3 regions of the Methylobacterium sp. 092160098-2 genome follow, and region 2 is predicted to be linked to each of the others. Evidence: predicted binding sites of a transcription regulator. Region 2 holds the regulator's gene; each other region holds the start of a gene.
The links. The regulator PhoB, encoded in region 2, activates phosphate uptake and scavenging genes when phosphate is short. The targets are predictions, from matches to a motif close to TGTCATNNANCTGTCAT.
Positions count from the first base shown of each region.

Region 1: a site for PhoB is predicted at 2,038-2,054, ahead of PQI07_RS33285 (YdcH family protein). Genes of this name have one in related genera too.
Region 3: a site for PhoB is predicted at 1,925-1,941, ahead of PQI07_RS09795 (Orn/Lys/Arg family decarboxylase). Genes of this name have one in related genera too.

Region 1 covers NZ_JAQPZJ010000003.1:218,552-223,040, forward strand. The annotation lists gene PQI07_RS33280 (propionyl-CoA synthetase) at 1-1,395, opposite strand, end outside; gene PQI07_RS33285 (YdcH family protein) at 1,842-2,024, opposite strand; gene PQI07_RS33290 (YdcH family protein) at 2,156-2,416, shown strand; gene purE (5-(carboxyamino)imidazole ribonucleotide mutase) at 2,495-2,992, shown strand; gene PQI07_RS33300 (5-(carboxyamino)imidazole ribonucleotide synthase) at 2,989-4,101, shown strand; gene PQI07_RS33305 (tetratricopeptide repeat protein) at 4,433-4,489, shown strand, end outside.
Region 2 covers NZ_JAQPZJ010000001.1:4,206,960-4,211,448, forward strand. The annotation lists gene pstA (phosphate ABC transporter permease PstA) at 1-521, shown strand, start outside; gene pstB (phosphate ABC transporter ATP-binding protein PstB) at 542-1,357, shown strand; gene phoU (phosphate signaling complex protein PhoU) at 1,476-2,195, shown strand; gene phoB (phosphate regulon transcriptional regulator PhoB) at 2,384-3,079, shown strand; gene PQI07_RS19820 (protein-disulfide reductase DsbD family protein) at 3,227-4,489, opposite strand, start outside.
Region 3 covers NZ_JAQPZJ010000001.1:2,069,652-2,074,140, reverse strand. The annotation lists gene PQI07_RS09795 (Orn/Lys/Arg family decarboxylase) at 1-1,876, opposite strand, end outside; gene PQI07_RS09790 (hydroxyacid dehydrogenase) at 2,095-3,075, opposite strand; gene PQI07_RS09785 (TonB-dependent receptor) at 3,588-4,489, shown strand, end outside.

The sequences.
Region 1 (4,489 bases), on a different contig from region 2:
CGTCGGCAGGCAGCCGGGGGGCAGGGGCAGGCGGATCGCGATGGTGCCCATGGTCCCGGCCGGGACCGGTTTGCCGCCCTCGTCCAGCACCTCGACTTGGTAGCCCGGCATCGGCACGCAGGTGCTACCGTGCTTCACCGGCAGGAGGCCGAGACCCATCGGGTTGCCGGCGATCGGCCAGCCGGTCTCGGTCTGCCACCAATGGTCGATCACCGGCCGGTTCAGCACCCGCTCGGCCCAGGCGACCGAATCGGGATCGGCGCGCTCGCCCGCGAGGAACAGGCTGCGGAAGGCGGAGAGGTCGTAATCGGCGATCCGGGCGCCGGCGGAATCCTCCTTCTTGATGGCCCGCAGCGCCGTCGGCGCGGTGAACAGGCACACGACCCCGTACTCGGCGACGACCCGCCAGAATGCGCCGGCATCCGGCGTGCCCACCGGCTTGCCCTCGTACAGGACCGTGGTGCAGCCGTGCAGGAGCGGCGCGTAGACGATGTAGGAGTGCCCGACGACCCAGCCGATGTCGGAGGCGCAGAAATAGGTCTCGCCGGGCTGGACGCCGTAGAGGTTCGGCATCGACCACGCGAGGGCGACGAGGTAGCCGCCGGTATCGCGGACCACGCCCTTGGGCTTCCCGGTCGTCCCGGAGGTGTAGAGGATGTAGAGCGGGTCGGTGGCGGCGACCGGCACGCAGGCCGCCCGCTGCCCCGCCGCACGGGCGGCCGCCACGGTCTCGGCCCAGTCGCGGTCCCGCTCCGGCATGAGCGTCGCGGCGGCCTGCGGGCGCTGCAGGATCAGGCAGGCTTCCGGCTTGTGGCGCGAGGCCGCGATCGCCGCGTCGAGGAGCGGCTTGTAGGCGACCACGCGGTTCGGCTCGATCCCGCAGGAGGCGGCGAGCACCACCTTCGGCGCCGCGTCCTCGATCCGCACCGCCAGCTCGTTGGCCGCGAAGCCGCCGAACACGACCGAATGCACCGCGCCGAGCCGTGCGCAGGCCAGCATGCCGAACAGGGCCTCGGGCACCATCGGCATGTAGAGGATCACCCGGTCGCCCTTGCCGACGCCGAGGCCGGCGAGGACGGCGGCCAGTACCGCCACCTCGTCGCGCAACGCGCGGTAGGTGATGCTGCGCTTGGTCCCGGTGACGGGCGAATCGTAGCGGATCGCCACCTGATCCGCCCGCGCTCCGTCGGCGTGACGGTCCACGGCATTGTGGCAGGCGTTCAGGGTGCCGTCCGGAAACCAGCGGCCGTAGGGGCCGGAATCCGGCGCGAAGGCCCGCTGCGGGACGTCCGCCCAGTCGAGCGCCTGCGCCGCGCCGAGCCAGAACGCCTCCGGGTCGCGGCGGGCCGAGTCGTAGATGTCCGGGTAGCGGCCCGGCAGGCTGGCTCTCGTCATCGGTTCGGCGTTTCCTCGCGGGCCGCTCTCCGGCGGCGGGGCCCAGAGTAGCGCATTCTTCCGCGGGTGCGAGGCCGGTTGTGGGTCGCCGGAACCCCCACGCGCCTTCGCTCGCGCGATCGGGGTGCTCCGTGACGCGTTCGCCGGATGCATCCCGGATCGGCGGCTTCGAAGCCGGGCGCCTCGGCGTGCCCGGCGGGAAATGCATCTGCCGGGAGGTCGCGGGTCGTCTGTTTCGATCCCCGGGCGTGCGGGCGCGGCAGGCGCCCCGTCGCCAAGGCTCCGGGGTCACATCCGCGAGAGCACGACGCCCGCCCGGATCGGCGATCCCCAGGCGGCCGTTTCTCCAAACGGGCGGTCGCAGAACGCAAAACCGCCGCACCGGTCTCCCGATGCGGCGGCAGCTGTCGTGCCGTTTCTGCTATCCGTGCGGACGGATCAGGGGCTCAGTGCAGCGTATTGCCGTTCGCCTGCAGCCTGTTGATCTCGTCTTTGAGAAGGAGTTTCCGTCGCTTCATCTCGGCGATGTGAAGGTCGTTCGCCGAAGGCCTGTGGATCGCTTCCTGAATCTCACGCTCGAGGGCTTCGTGCTTCCGGGCGAGTTGGTTCAGATGCGTCTGCAGCGACATGAGCCGAATCTCCTGTCATCGTTTCGACACACCGAGATTGGCACAAGATGCCGGACCTGTCGAAGCGTTTTCTGCTGCTAAGTCTGATGATTGCTTACCGCGCCGTCTTGTCCGGCGCCGGAGCGTGACGCATGCTCTCGGGCCATGAACGGTCTTCGGGTCCTCAGGTGACGATGGCGGACGAGGCGGGTGAGAGTGCGCAGTCGGACCTCCTGGGCGAACTGGCGCGGCTGCGCGAGGAGCACCGGGATCTCGACGGTGCCATCGAGGCGCTGGAGCGCAGCGTGGCTGGCGACCAGCTCCAGATCCAGCGTCTGAAGAAGCGCAAGCTCACCCTGCGTGACCGCATCTTCCACATCGAGGACGCGCTCACGCCGGACATCATCGCCTGATGCCGGTGGACGTCTTCGGGCCGCGCCTTGCCGCGGGCCCGCACCGCCTGTAAGCGCCCTCTTTTTCCGGGATCAACGATGGCGTCGCCTCCGGTCGCGATCATCATGGGCAGCCAGTCCGACTGGGCGACCATGCGGCATGCCGCCGAGACGCTCGATGCCCTCGGCGTACCCTACGACGCGCGCATCGTGTCGGCCCACCGCACGCCGGACCGGCTCGTGGCCTTCGCCAAAGGCGCGGTCGCGGCCGGCCTCAAGGTCGTGATCGCGGGGGCGGGCGGCGCCGCGCACCTGCCCGGCATGGCGGCCGCGATGACCCGCCTGCCGGTTTTCGGCGTCCCGGTGGAATCCAAGGCCCTGTCTGGCCAGGACAGCCTCCTCTCGATCGTCCAGATGCCGGCGGGCATCCCGGTGGGGACCCTGGCGATCGGCCGGGCCGGGGCCATCAACGCGGCCCTGCTCGCCGCCGCCGTCCTGGCGCTCTCCGATCCGGATCTGGCGGAGCGCCTGGAGGCGTGGCGCGCGGCCCAGACCGCCTCGGTGGCCGAACGGCCGGTGACGGAAGAGAACGCGTGACGGACAAGATCCTCGGCCCCGGCTCCACCCTCGGCATCGTCGGTGGAGGCCAACTCGGGCGCATGATCGCGCTGGCGGCGGCCGATTACGGCCTCAAGGCGCACGTCTACGCCCCCGACGCGGACAGCCCCGCCTTCGACGTGGCCGCCCGGACCACCTGCGCGGCCTACGACGATGCCGAGGCGCTGGCCGCCTTCGCGCGCAGCGTCGATGTCGTGACCTACGAGTTCGAGAATATCCCGCACGCCACGGCCGACATCCTGGCCCGGCACGCCGCCCTGCACCCGAACGCGCGGGCGCTCTCGACCACGCAGGACCGCCTCTCCGAGAAGGAATTCATCAACGGGCTGGGCATCCCGACGGCGCCGTTCCGGGCGGTGGACACGCCCGACGATCTCGACCGGGCGATCGAGGTGATCGGCCTGCCGGCGGTGCTCAAAACCCGCCGCTTCGGCTACGACGGCAAGGGGCAGCGCATGCTCCGCGAGCGGGCCGAGGGCGACCGCAACGCCCTGTTCGCCGAGTTCGGCGGCGCGCCGCTGATCCTGGAGGGCTTCGTGCCGTTCGAGCGTGAGGTCTCCGTGGTGGGCGCCCGCGGGCGCGACGGCAGCTTCGCGGCCTACGACCTGTGCGAGAACGAGCACCGCGATCACATCCTCGCTCTGACGCGGGTGCCGGCCCCGGGCGTGGCCCCGGAGACGGGACGCATCGCCCTCGAGATCGCCCGTCGGATCGCCGACGCCCTCGACTATGTCGGCGTCCTCGCCGTCGAGATGTTCCTCGTCCGCGAGGACGGGGCGGAGCGGCTCGTGGTCAACGAGATCGCGCCCCGGGTCCACAATTCCGGTCACTGGACCAGCGAGGGGGCGCTGACCTCGCAATTCGCCCAGCACGTGCGGGCCGTCTGCGGCTGGCCGCTGGGCGATCCGGGCCGGGTCGGCGGCCTGCCGGTGGAGATGCGCAACCTGATCGGTGCCCAGGCCGACGACTGGCACGCCCTGCTGGCCGAGCCCGGCGCCCATCTGCACCTCTACGGCAAGGGCGAGGCGCGTCCCGGCCGGAAGATGGGTCACGTGACCCGCCTCGGGCCCGTCCCGGCCGGTTCCTGAGGCTTCGAAGGCACACCTGCATCGTCGCATGGCGGTCGGAAGCCCGCCTGCGGCGTCCCGGAACCGTCGAGCCATACCTTCGCCACATCCCACCGCTTCCACCACAGCGTGGTCGGTTCCGAATGCTGTCGATCGATTCCGCCTGTACCGCCTTCGTCCCCGGGACGGGCGGGGGCCGGATCACGACGCGGCGCTTCTTAAGCCGGCCTTCACCGTGATGCGCGACGGTGCCCCGGATTCGGGCGTGCCCGGCGCACGGCGCGGGCTCTTGGACTGTGAGGGGCGAGGCGGGCACGCGCAAGGCGGGCGACGCCTCGGGGAGAGTGGGGCAATGAACGTACGCAACGGGCTGGGACGAAAGACGGCACTGATCGGCGCAGCCATGGTC
Region 2 (4,489 bases):
ACGACATCCTGCTCTCGGCGCCGTCGATCCTGATCGGCCTGTTCGTCTACACCCTGATGGTGCGGCCGATGGGCACCTATTCGGGCTGGGCCGGCGGCGTCGCGCTCGCGATCATCGCCGTTCCGGTGATCGTCCGCACCACCGAGGACATGCTGCGGCTCGTCCCCGGAACCCTGCGGGAGGCCGGCGCGGCGCTCGGGGCGCCGCCCTCGACGGTGATCATCAACGTCACGTGGCGGGCGGCCTCGGCCGGCATCGTCACCGGGATCATCCTGGCCCTGGCGCGCATCGCCGGCGAGACGGCGCCATTGCTGTTCACCGCCCTCAACAACAATTCCTGGTTCTCGGCCAACCTGATGGGCGGCGTCGCGAACCTGCCGGTGATGATCTACCAGTTCGCCCTGTCGCCCTATCCGAACTGGCAGGGCCTCGCCTGGGCAGGCGCGCTTCTGATCACCGCCACCATCCTGGTGCTGTCGATCATTGCCCGCCTTGTGATCAAGCCGCAGACCTCGCGCTGAGACCCTTCGAGGACACGACGATGAACGCCGCCTCCGCGATCCCCACGGTCGAGCTGAACCGCAACCGCGCCGACGAGGGCGGTCCCGTGCGGATCGCCGTGAAGCGCCTGAACTTCTACTACGGCAGCTTCCACGGGTTGAAGGACGTCAACCTCAACTTCCACGACCGGCAGGTCACGGCGCTGATCGGGCCCTCGGGCTGCGGCAAGTCCACCCTGCTGCGCTGCTTCAACCGGATCTACAGCCTCTATCCGGAGCAGCGGGCCGAGGGCGAGATCCTCCTGGACGGCGAGAACATCCTCAGCCCCTCCATCGACCTGAACGAGCTGCGCTCGCGCATCGGCATGGTGTTCCAGAAGCCGACGCCGTTCCCGATGTCGATCTATGACAACGTCGCCTTCGGCCTGCGCCTCTACGAGAAGCTGCCGAAATCCGAACTCGACGGCCGGATCGAGGCCTCCCTGCGCAAGGCCGCCCTCTGGGACGAGGTGAAGGACAAGCTCAAGCAGCAGGGCACGGGCCTGTCGGGCGGCCAGCAGCAGCGCCTGTGCATCGCCCGCACGGTGGCGCAGCGCCCGGAGGTGATCCTGTTCGACGAGCCGACCTCGGCCCTCGACCCGATCTCCACCGGCCGCATCGAGGAGCTGATCGAGCAGTTGCGCGACGAGTTCACCATCGTGATCGTCACCCACAACATGCAGCAGGCGGCGCGCATCTCGCAGTTCACCGCCTTCATGTATCTGGGCCAGCTGATCGAGTTCGGTCCGACCAACCGGATGTTCATGAACCCGACGGAACGCCGCACCCAGGACTACATCACCGGCCGGTTCGGCTAGTCTGCCTGGACGCTCCGGTCTCGGGGAAGGCCGTCCGGTCGCCGCATCCGCGGAGGGCCGGCGGGTCCCCGAGGGCCTCCCCGGAGCGCCGCCCCCGGGACCCATCGAAGGATTCGCCATGCCCGGCCATATCGTCACCTCCTACGACACCGACCTGGAGAACCTGCGTCGCTCGATCTCGGAGATGGGCGGCGTGGCCGAGAAGATGACCGCGGAGGCGACGGACGCCCTCGTGCGCCGGGACGACACGCTCGCCCAGGCGGTGATCGTCGCCGACAAGCGCCTCGACGCCCTGCAGCGGGACATCGAGGAGCGCGCCGTGCTGTTGATCGCCCGGCGTCAGCCCCTGGCGATCGATCTGCGTGAGACGATCTCGGCGATCCGCGTCTCCGGCGACCTCGAGCGGATCGGCGACCTCGCCAAGAACGTCGCCAAGCGGGTGGTGGCGATCTCCGATCAGGCGCCGGCCCAGAAGATCGTTCTCGGCGTGCGCCACATGAGCGACCTCGCGGAGGGCCAGCTCAAGGACGTTCTCGACGCCTATGCGAGCCGCGACGTCCAGGCAGCCCACGATGTCTGGGAGCGGGACGGCGAGATCGACGCCCTGTACAATTCGCTGTTCCGCGAGCTCCTGACCTACATGATGGAGGATCCGCGCAACATCTCGTTCTGCACGCATCTTCTGTTCTGCGCCAAGAACGTCGAGCGGATCGGCGACCACACCACCAACATCGCCGAGACGATCCATTATCTCGCCACGGGCGAGGCCCTGGCGGGCGACCGGCCGAAGAACGATGCGTCGAACTATGCGACCGTGGACGGGGTGCCGGCTCCGTAAGCGGGCCGCCCCCGGTCCAGGCGTCGGCCTGCGCGCGCTCCTGTGGGGCGCCGCCGGAGAATCGGAGCGTGCGGGTTGAGGCTGAGCGGCGCCTCCTGCACCCTCTGCCTGCCCGCCAACTCCAAGGAGAGTCGGCGCGCCTGCAGGCCGTATGGCGCCGCTTCGTGAACGGATCTTCGAACGTGAGCATGCAAGTCCTGATCGTCGAGGACGAGGAGGCGCTGACCACGCTGCTGCGCTACAATCTGGAAGCCGAGGGCTTTCTGGTGGATTCCGCGGCTCGGGGCGACGACGCGGAGCTGCTCCTGGCGGAGCGGATCCCCGATCTCGTCCTGCTCGACTGGATGCTGCCCGGCCTGTCGGGCATCGAGCTGTGCCGGCGGATCCGGGCGCGCCGGGAGACCGAGCGGCTGCCCGTGATCATGCTCACTGCCCGGGGCGAGGAGGGCGACCGGATCCGCGGTCTCGGGACGGGCGCCGACGACTACATCGTCAAGCCGTTCTCCGTCCCGGAACTGCTTGCCCGGATCCGCGCGCTGCTCCGCCGGGCCAAGCCCGCCCATGTCTCGGACCGGCTGGCGGCGGGCGACCTCGAACTCGACCGCACCGGCCATCGCGTCCGCCGCGGCGGCGAGGAGCTGCATCTCGGCCCCACAGAGTTCCGTCTGCTGGAATTCCTGATGCTGGCGCCGGGCCGTGTCTTCTCCCGCGAGCAGCTCCTCGACGGGGTCTGGGGACACGACGTCTACATCGACGAGCGCACGGTCGACGTCCATGTCGGGCGGCTGCGCAAGGCACTGAACGGCCCGCGCCAAGCCGACCCGATCCGTACGGTCCGCGGCTCGGGCTACGCCTTCGACGAGACGTTCTCGCTCGACGCTTGAGAGGGGCGCGAAGCGTTCCGGGACAAAGGGTTCCGGGCCGGAGGCCGGTCGGCCGCGCCGCCCGCCCGCTTGCAGCGAAGGGAGCCAGGGACGTTCGAGGCCGGCGGATGCTGCGAGGCCCGGCGGCCCCCCGGGCCTCGCGCAGATTCAGCGGGTCAGCGCCGCGCTCCGGCCGGACGCGACCGGCACGGCGTCGAGCGCCGCCAGAACCGTCCCCTCGGTGAGGATCTGCGGAAGCACCTGAGGCGCTCCGGTTCCGGTATAGAGGAGGTAGAGCGGCACGCCGCTGCGCCCGTGCTTCTCCAGCAGACGGGTGATCTCGGGATTCTGGTTGGTCCAGTCGCCCTTCATGTAGGTCACGCCGCGCTCGGCCATCGCGGCCCGCACGGCCTTGGTGTTGAGCGAGGTCGCCTCGTTCACCGCGCAGGTGATGCACCACGCGGCGGTCATGTCCACGAAGACGGGGCGGTGCGCGTCCACCAGGGCGTCGAGACGCGCTTGAGTGAAGGGCTCGACCCCGTCGGCGGCGGCCTGCGCCGACGGCGCGGCGCGGTCCCGCGGAAGGGTCACGGCGAGGGCCGACACGGCGATTAGCGCGAGGGCCGCAGCGACCCGCGCGACCCGGCCCGCCCCGGGCGCGGCGGCGCGGCCGTGTTCCCAGGCCCAGGCGGCGAAGCCCACCAGGACGAGGCCGATCAGCGCCGCCAGCAGCCCACGCGGATCGACCTGCTGCGCCAGAACCCAGATCAGCCAGGCCACGGTGGCGTAGACCGGGAAGGCCAGGACCTGTTTGAGGGTCTCCATCCAGGCGCCCGGCCGCGGCAGCGCCCGCAGGGCCGGCGGCCAGAGGGTCAGCACCAGGAAGGGCAGGGCGAGGCCGAGGCCGAGGCTCGCGAAGACGGCGAGCGCGACACCGGCACTCTGCGTCAGCGCGAAGCCCACCGCCGAGCCCATGAACGGCGCCGTGCAGGGGGTCGCCACCAGGGTCGCCAGCACACCCGTGAAGAACGAGCCGCTCAGGCCGGCACGCCGGGTCAGGCCGTCTCCGAGGCCGGCGAGCCGGCCGCCGACATGGACCACTCCGGACAGGCTCAGGCCCATAGCGAACAGCAGATAGGCGAGGGCTGCGACCATGGCGGGCGATTGCAGCTGGAAGCCCCAGCCGATCGCGGCCCCACCGCCCTTCAGGGCGATCAGCAGGGATGCGAGGCCGAGGAAGCTCGCCAGCACGCCGGCCGTGTAGGCGAGGCCGTGCAGCCGCAGCCGCGCCGGGCCCTCGCCGGCATGCCGCACGAGGCTCAGCACCTTGATGGACAGCACCGGGAAGACGCAGGGCATCAGGTTGAGGATCAGGCCGCCCAAAAAGGCGAAGGCCGCGGCGGTCGCGAGGGTCAGCGCGTCGAACTCGGC
Region 3 (4,489 bases), 2.1 Mb from region 2:
CGTTGTCGTCGTGGAGCCGCTTGAAGGCGACGAGGCCCGAGATCAGCGTGCCGGCCTTGGAGGATTCGACCCCCGGGGTCAGCAGGAAGAGCAGCGAGTTCAGGTCGTTCTTCTCGGCGACGATCCGGTTCTCACGCAGGTACTGGGCCACGATCGGCGCCGGCACGCCGTGCTGGGCGTAAGCCCCCGTGTGCCGGTCGAAGCCGGGGGTGAGCACGGTGAGCTTGTTCGGGTCGGTGATCGCGTAGCCCGGCGCCACGTGGGTGAAGCCGTGCCAGCGGGCGCCCGGCTTCAGCTCCCAGTGGCGCGGCGTGGCGGCGAGCTCGTCGGTCGGCACACTTTCCCAAGGCACCTCGGCCCCGTCGGCATTCACCGTCACGTCCGGCACGAAGGGGTCGAAGAACCAGCGCCTTGCGGGATCGCGCTCGTTCTCCTCGAATTCCCGCCGGATCGCCCGGACCTTCTTGCGCCACTCGATCCCGAGCCGGATCGTGTCGTCCCACAGGATCATGCCGGAGCGGCCCTTCATCATCTGGGCGCCGACATCGAGGGAGGCAAAGAGCGGGTAGAAGGGCGACGTGGAGGCGTGGACGAGGAAGCTCTCGTTGAGCCGCTTGTGCTCGACCCGCCGGGTCTGGCCGCGGATATGCCCGTCGCGGGTGTGGATCTGCGAGGCCTGGGAGAAGCTCGCGAGCTGCTTGTGGGTCGATTGCGTGGCGACGATGCCGGGCGAGGTCTCGTCGAGGCCGGTCAGCCCCATGGCGAAGCGGCGGGCGTAGAGCGGGTGGAACTTCATGAAGCCCGCCCAGGCCTCGTCGAACAGGATGTAGTCGCAGAGGTGGCCGATCTTCTCCAGGATCTCCTGGGCGTCGTAGATCGTGCCGTCGTAGGTGCACTGCTCGATCACCGCAACGCGGAACGGCCGCTCCCGGCGCCACGCCTCGGGATCGGTCACCAGCGGGTTCCGGCGGATCTTCTCCCGGATCCGGGTCTCGTCGAGGGCCTCATGATACATGGGGCCGATCAGGCCGTAGGCGTTCCGGTCCGTTTCCAGAAAGATCGGGATGCCGCCGCCCAGGAACAGGGCGCCGTGATGCGCCGCCTTGTGGTTGTTGCGGTCGAACAGGACGAGGTCGTCCTCCGCGATCAGCGAGGACAGGACGATCTTGTTGGAGGCCGAGGTGCCGTTGAGGACGAAGTAGGTCTTCTCGGCCCCGAAGATCTTCGCGGCCTCCTTCTGGGCCTTCAGCGCCGGGCCCTCGTGGGTCAGCAGGTCGCCGAGGTCGAGGACCGAGTTGTCGAGGTCGTCGCGGAAGATCGCTTCCCCCAGGTGCTCCACGAAGATCCGGCCGATCGGCGACCGGTTGTAGAAGATGCCGCCGTTGTGGCCCGGGCAGGTCCAGAGCTGGTTGCCCTTCTCGGCGTAGTCGACGAGCGCGCCGAAGAACGGCGTCTTGAGGGTCTGGGCGTATTGCGTGACCCGGCTGACGAGGCCGCGGGCGATGAATTCCGGCGTCTCCTCCGCCAGGAAGATGTAGCCGTCGATGAAATCGAGCAGTTCGACCGGGATGTCCTCCAGCCGCTTGCGGCGGACCATGATGACGATCGGCATCTCCAGGCCGCGCTTGCGCATCATGTCGATGAGGGCGGCGGCCTTGCCGTCGAGGCCGCGCTTGCCCCAATCGACCACGAGGCAGCCCACCGCGGCGTCGGTCTGCACCGCGATGGCCGCGTCCTCGACCCGCCGGGCGCGCACCACCTCGAAGCCGCGCTGCTCCACGGCTGCCACGATCTGATTGACGCGCGCGCCTTCGAGATCGTCCGGATCGAAGGCGGGGGCGCACATCAGGACCGTGAAGCGACGGTGGAAGTCCATGGAGCCCTCTCTGGCCTCGGATGCAGCGCGTGGCTTTCCGGCCCGTCTGCGACGATTGCATGACAACGTGCGCGGCGGGTGGTCGTGGTGCGGACGAAAGGGCGTGATCCGGGCGCGGTCGGAGCCGTTGGAGCGCGGCCTTCCCACCCGCGCCCTCATCCTGAGGTGCCGGTCGGAGATCGGTCGCGCGGCCCGCGGCGGCAACCCGTCTCAGGGTATCACAGGGCGCGCCGCCGCGCCCAGACATCCGGATTGACCAGTCCGCCCGGCCGCCGGCCTGCCAGCACGTCGACCACGCGGCCGGCGGCGGTCTCGGCGGTGCGGATCAGGGCCGACCCGGTGGAACCGCCGACATGGGGCGTCAGGATCGCCCGCGCCTGACGGGCGAGGGGGTGGTCGGCCGGCAGGGGCTCCTGGGCGAAGACATCGAGCCCGGCGCCCGCGATCGTGCCGGATTCCAGCGCCTCCACCAGGGCCGCCTCGTCGATCAGGCCGCCGCGGCTGGTGTTGATCAGGAAGGCGTCCCGCTTCATCCCGGCGAGCTGGTCCCGGCCGATCAGGCCGCGGGTGGCCGGGGTCAGGGGCACGTGCAGGGAGACGATGTCGGCCTCCGCGAGGAGCGCGTCCACCGAAGGAGCCCGCAGGGCACCGGCATTGGCGAAGTCGGCGTCCGGCCGGCTCGGGCCGTAGGCCAGCACCCGCAGGCCGAGGGCCGTGCCGAGCCGGGCCGTCGCCTGCCCGATCGCCCCGAAGCCGACGAGGCCCAGCGTCAGGCCGGCCAGCTCGATCAGGCGGGCGGTGAACTTGAAGCTGTCGTCCCCGCGCCGGACCGAGCGGTCGGCCTCCGGCAGGGCCTTGGCCAGGGCGAAGATCAGCGCCAGCGTCTGCTCGGCCACCGAGACGGCGTTGGCGCCGGGCGTATTGACCACCACGATCCCGGCCTCGGTCGCCTCGGCGGTGGCGACGTGGTCGGTGCCGGTGCCGTGCACGCCGATCACCCGCAGGGCCGGGGCCGCTGCGATGGCGCGGGCCGGGAAGCCGGTGTTGCGGGTGATGACGGCGACGCACGGGGCGGCCTCGCGGGCCAGGGTCTCGGGATCGGTGCCGCTCGCCGGACGCGGCTCCAATCCGGCCGCCCGCAGCCGGTCGAGGCCCGCCGCGTGGATCGGCTGGACGATGAGGCACGGACCGGTGATCACGGGAAAACCTCTGCACTAGAGGAGGGGTGACAGGCACGTTTCGCGCCGGGCCCGTCTAGGCGGGGTGGGCAACCCTGGCAACCGGGCGCCCCGGTCTCCGCCGCGGCAACCCGATCGGACGCGCGCGATCCACACCCGATCGCGGCCGTGTCGGGCCCCGCACGCCCCGCCCGGCCCGACGATCCCGGCCGCGCGCCTCAGCCGAGCTCTAACCCGGCCTTCCGCGAAATCGCCTGCTCGACCGTGCGATGATGAGTGAGGCACTGATAATGATGTCGTTCGGCAATGGAAGTCAGTATAGAAAGCAATCAATATCGATCACGTAGATCGACCCTGCGTGCGCTGAATATAATTATAATTAATCCAAATGTATTTTTGACACACGTAGAGATATTTGCTGCCTTGCTCCGTGATTCGGAGCTTTCGTCACGACAATGCGGTCTCAAGATTTCTCGGTGTCGGTTTCCGCGCGGAACCGGCGCCGGCGGCGCGCGGCACGGCCGGTTCTCCCGATGGCTTTCCTGCTGGGCTTCGTCGGTTCCGGGCTGCACGCGGCCCGCGCGGAGGAGGCCGGGGCCGGCCGGGAGGTCCAGCTCGACGAGATCTCGGTCGCGAGCGCGGCCGCGCCGCGCGGACCGGTCCCGGCCTATGCCGGCGGTCAGGTGGCGCGGGGCGGTCGCCTCGGCCTGCTGGGCGATACCGAGATCCAGAAGGCGCCCTTCAGCATCGCCAGCTACACCGACACGCTCATCCGGGACCGGCAGGCGCGGACGGTATCCGAGACCCTGGTCCTCGACCCGTCGGTGCGCGCCACCCAGACCACGGGGGCGCCGTTCGACTCCTTCTCCATCCGGGGCTTCCCGTCCAACGAGAACACCAGCGGCGAGGTCGCCTTCGACGGGCTCTACGGCATTGCCCCGAGCTTCCGCATCTTCACCGACTACGTGGAGCGCATCGAGGTCCTGAAGGGGCCGTCCGCCGCCCTCACGGGGGTGTCGCCGAACGGCGCGGTCGGCGGCGTGGTCAATATCGTCCCGAAGCGCGCCGGCGCGCACCTGACCCGCGTCACCCTGGATTACGGCTCGACCGCCTGGGGCGGCAGCCAGGTCGACGTCGCCCGCCGCTGGGGGCCGGGACGGGAATGGGGCGCCCGCGTCGTCGGCAGCCTGCACGGCGGCGCCACGCCCTTCGACCGCCAGACCGAGACGACCGGCGTCGGGGCCCTGGCCCTCGACTACCAGGGTGACCGGTTCCGCGCGTGGCTCTACCTGCTGGCGCAGACGGACCGCTTCAACGCGCCGCTGCGCCCGTTCCTCCTGCGGGCCGGCGTGCCCGTACCGCGGGCGCCCGACGGTCGCCTGAACCTGACCCAGCCCTGGGAATACTCGGACGTCGACGATCGCGGCGGCCTGCT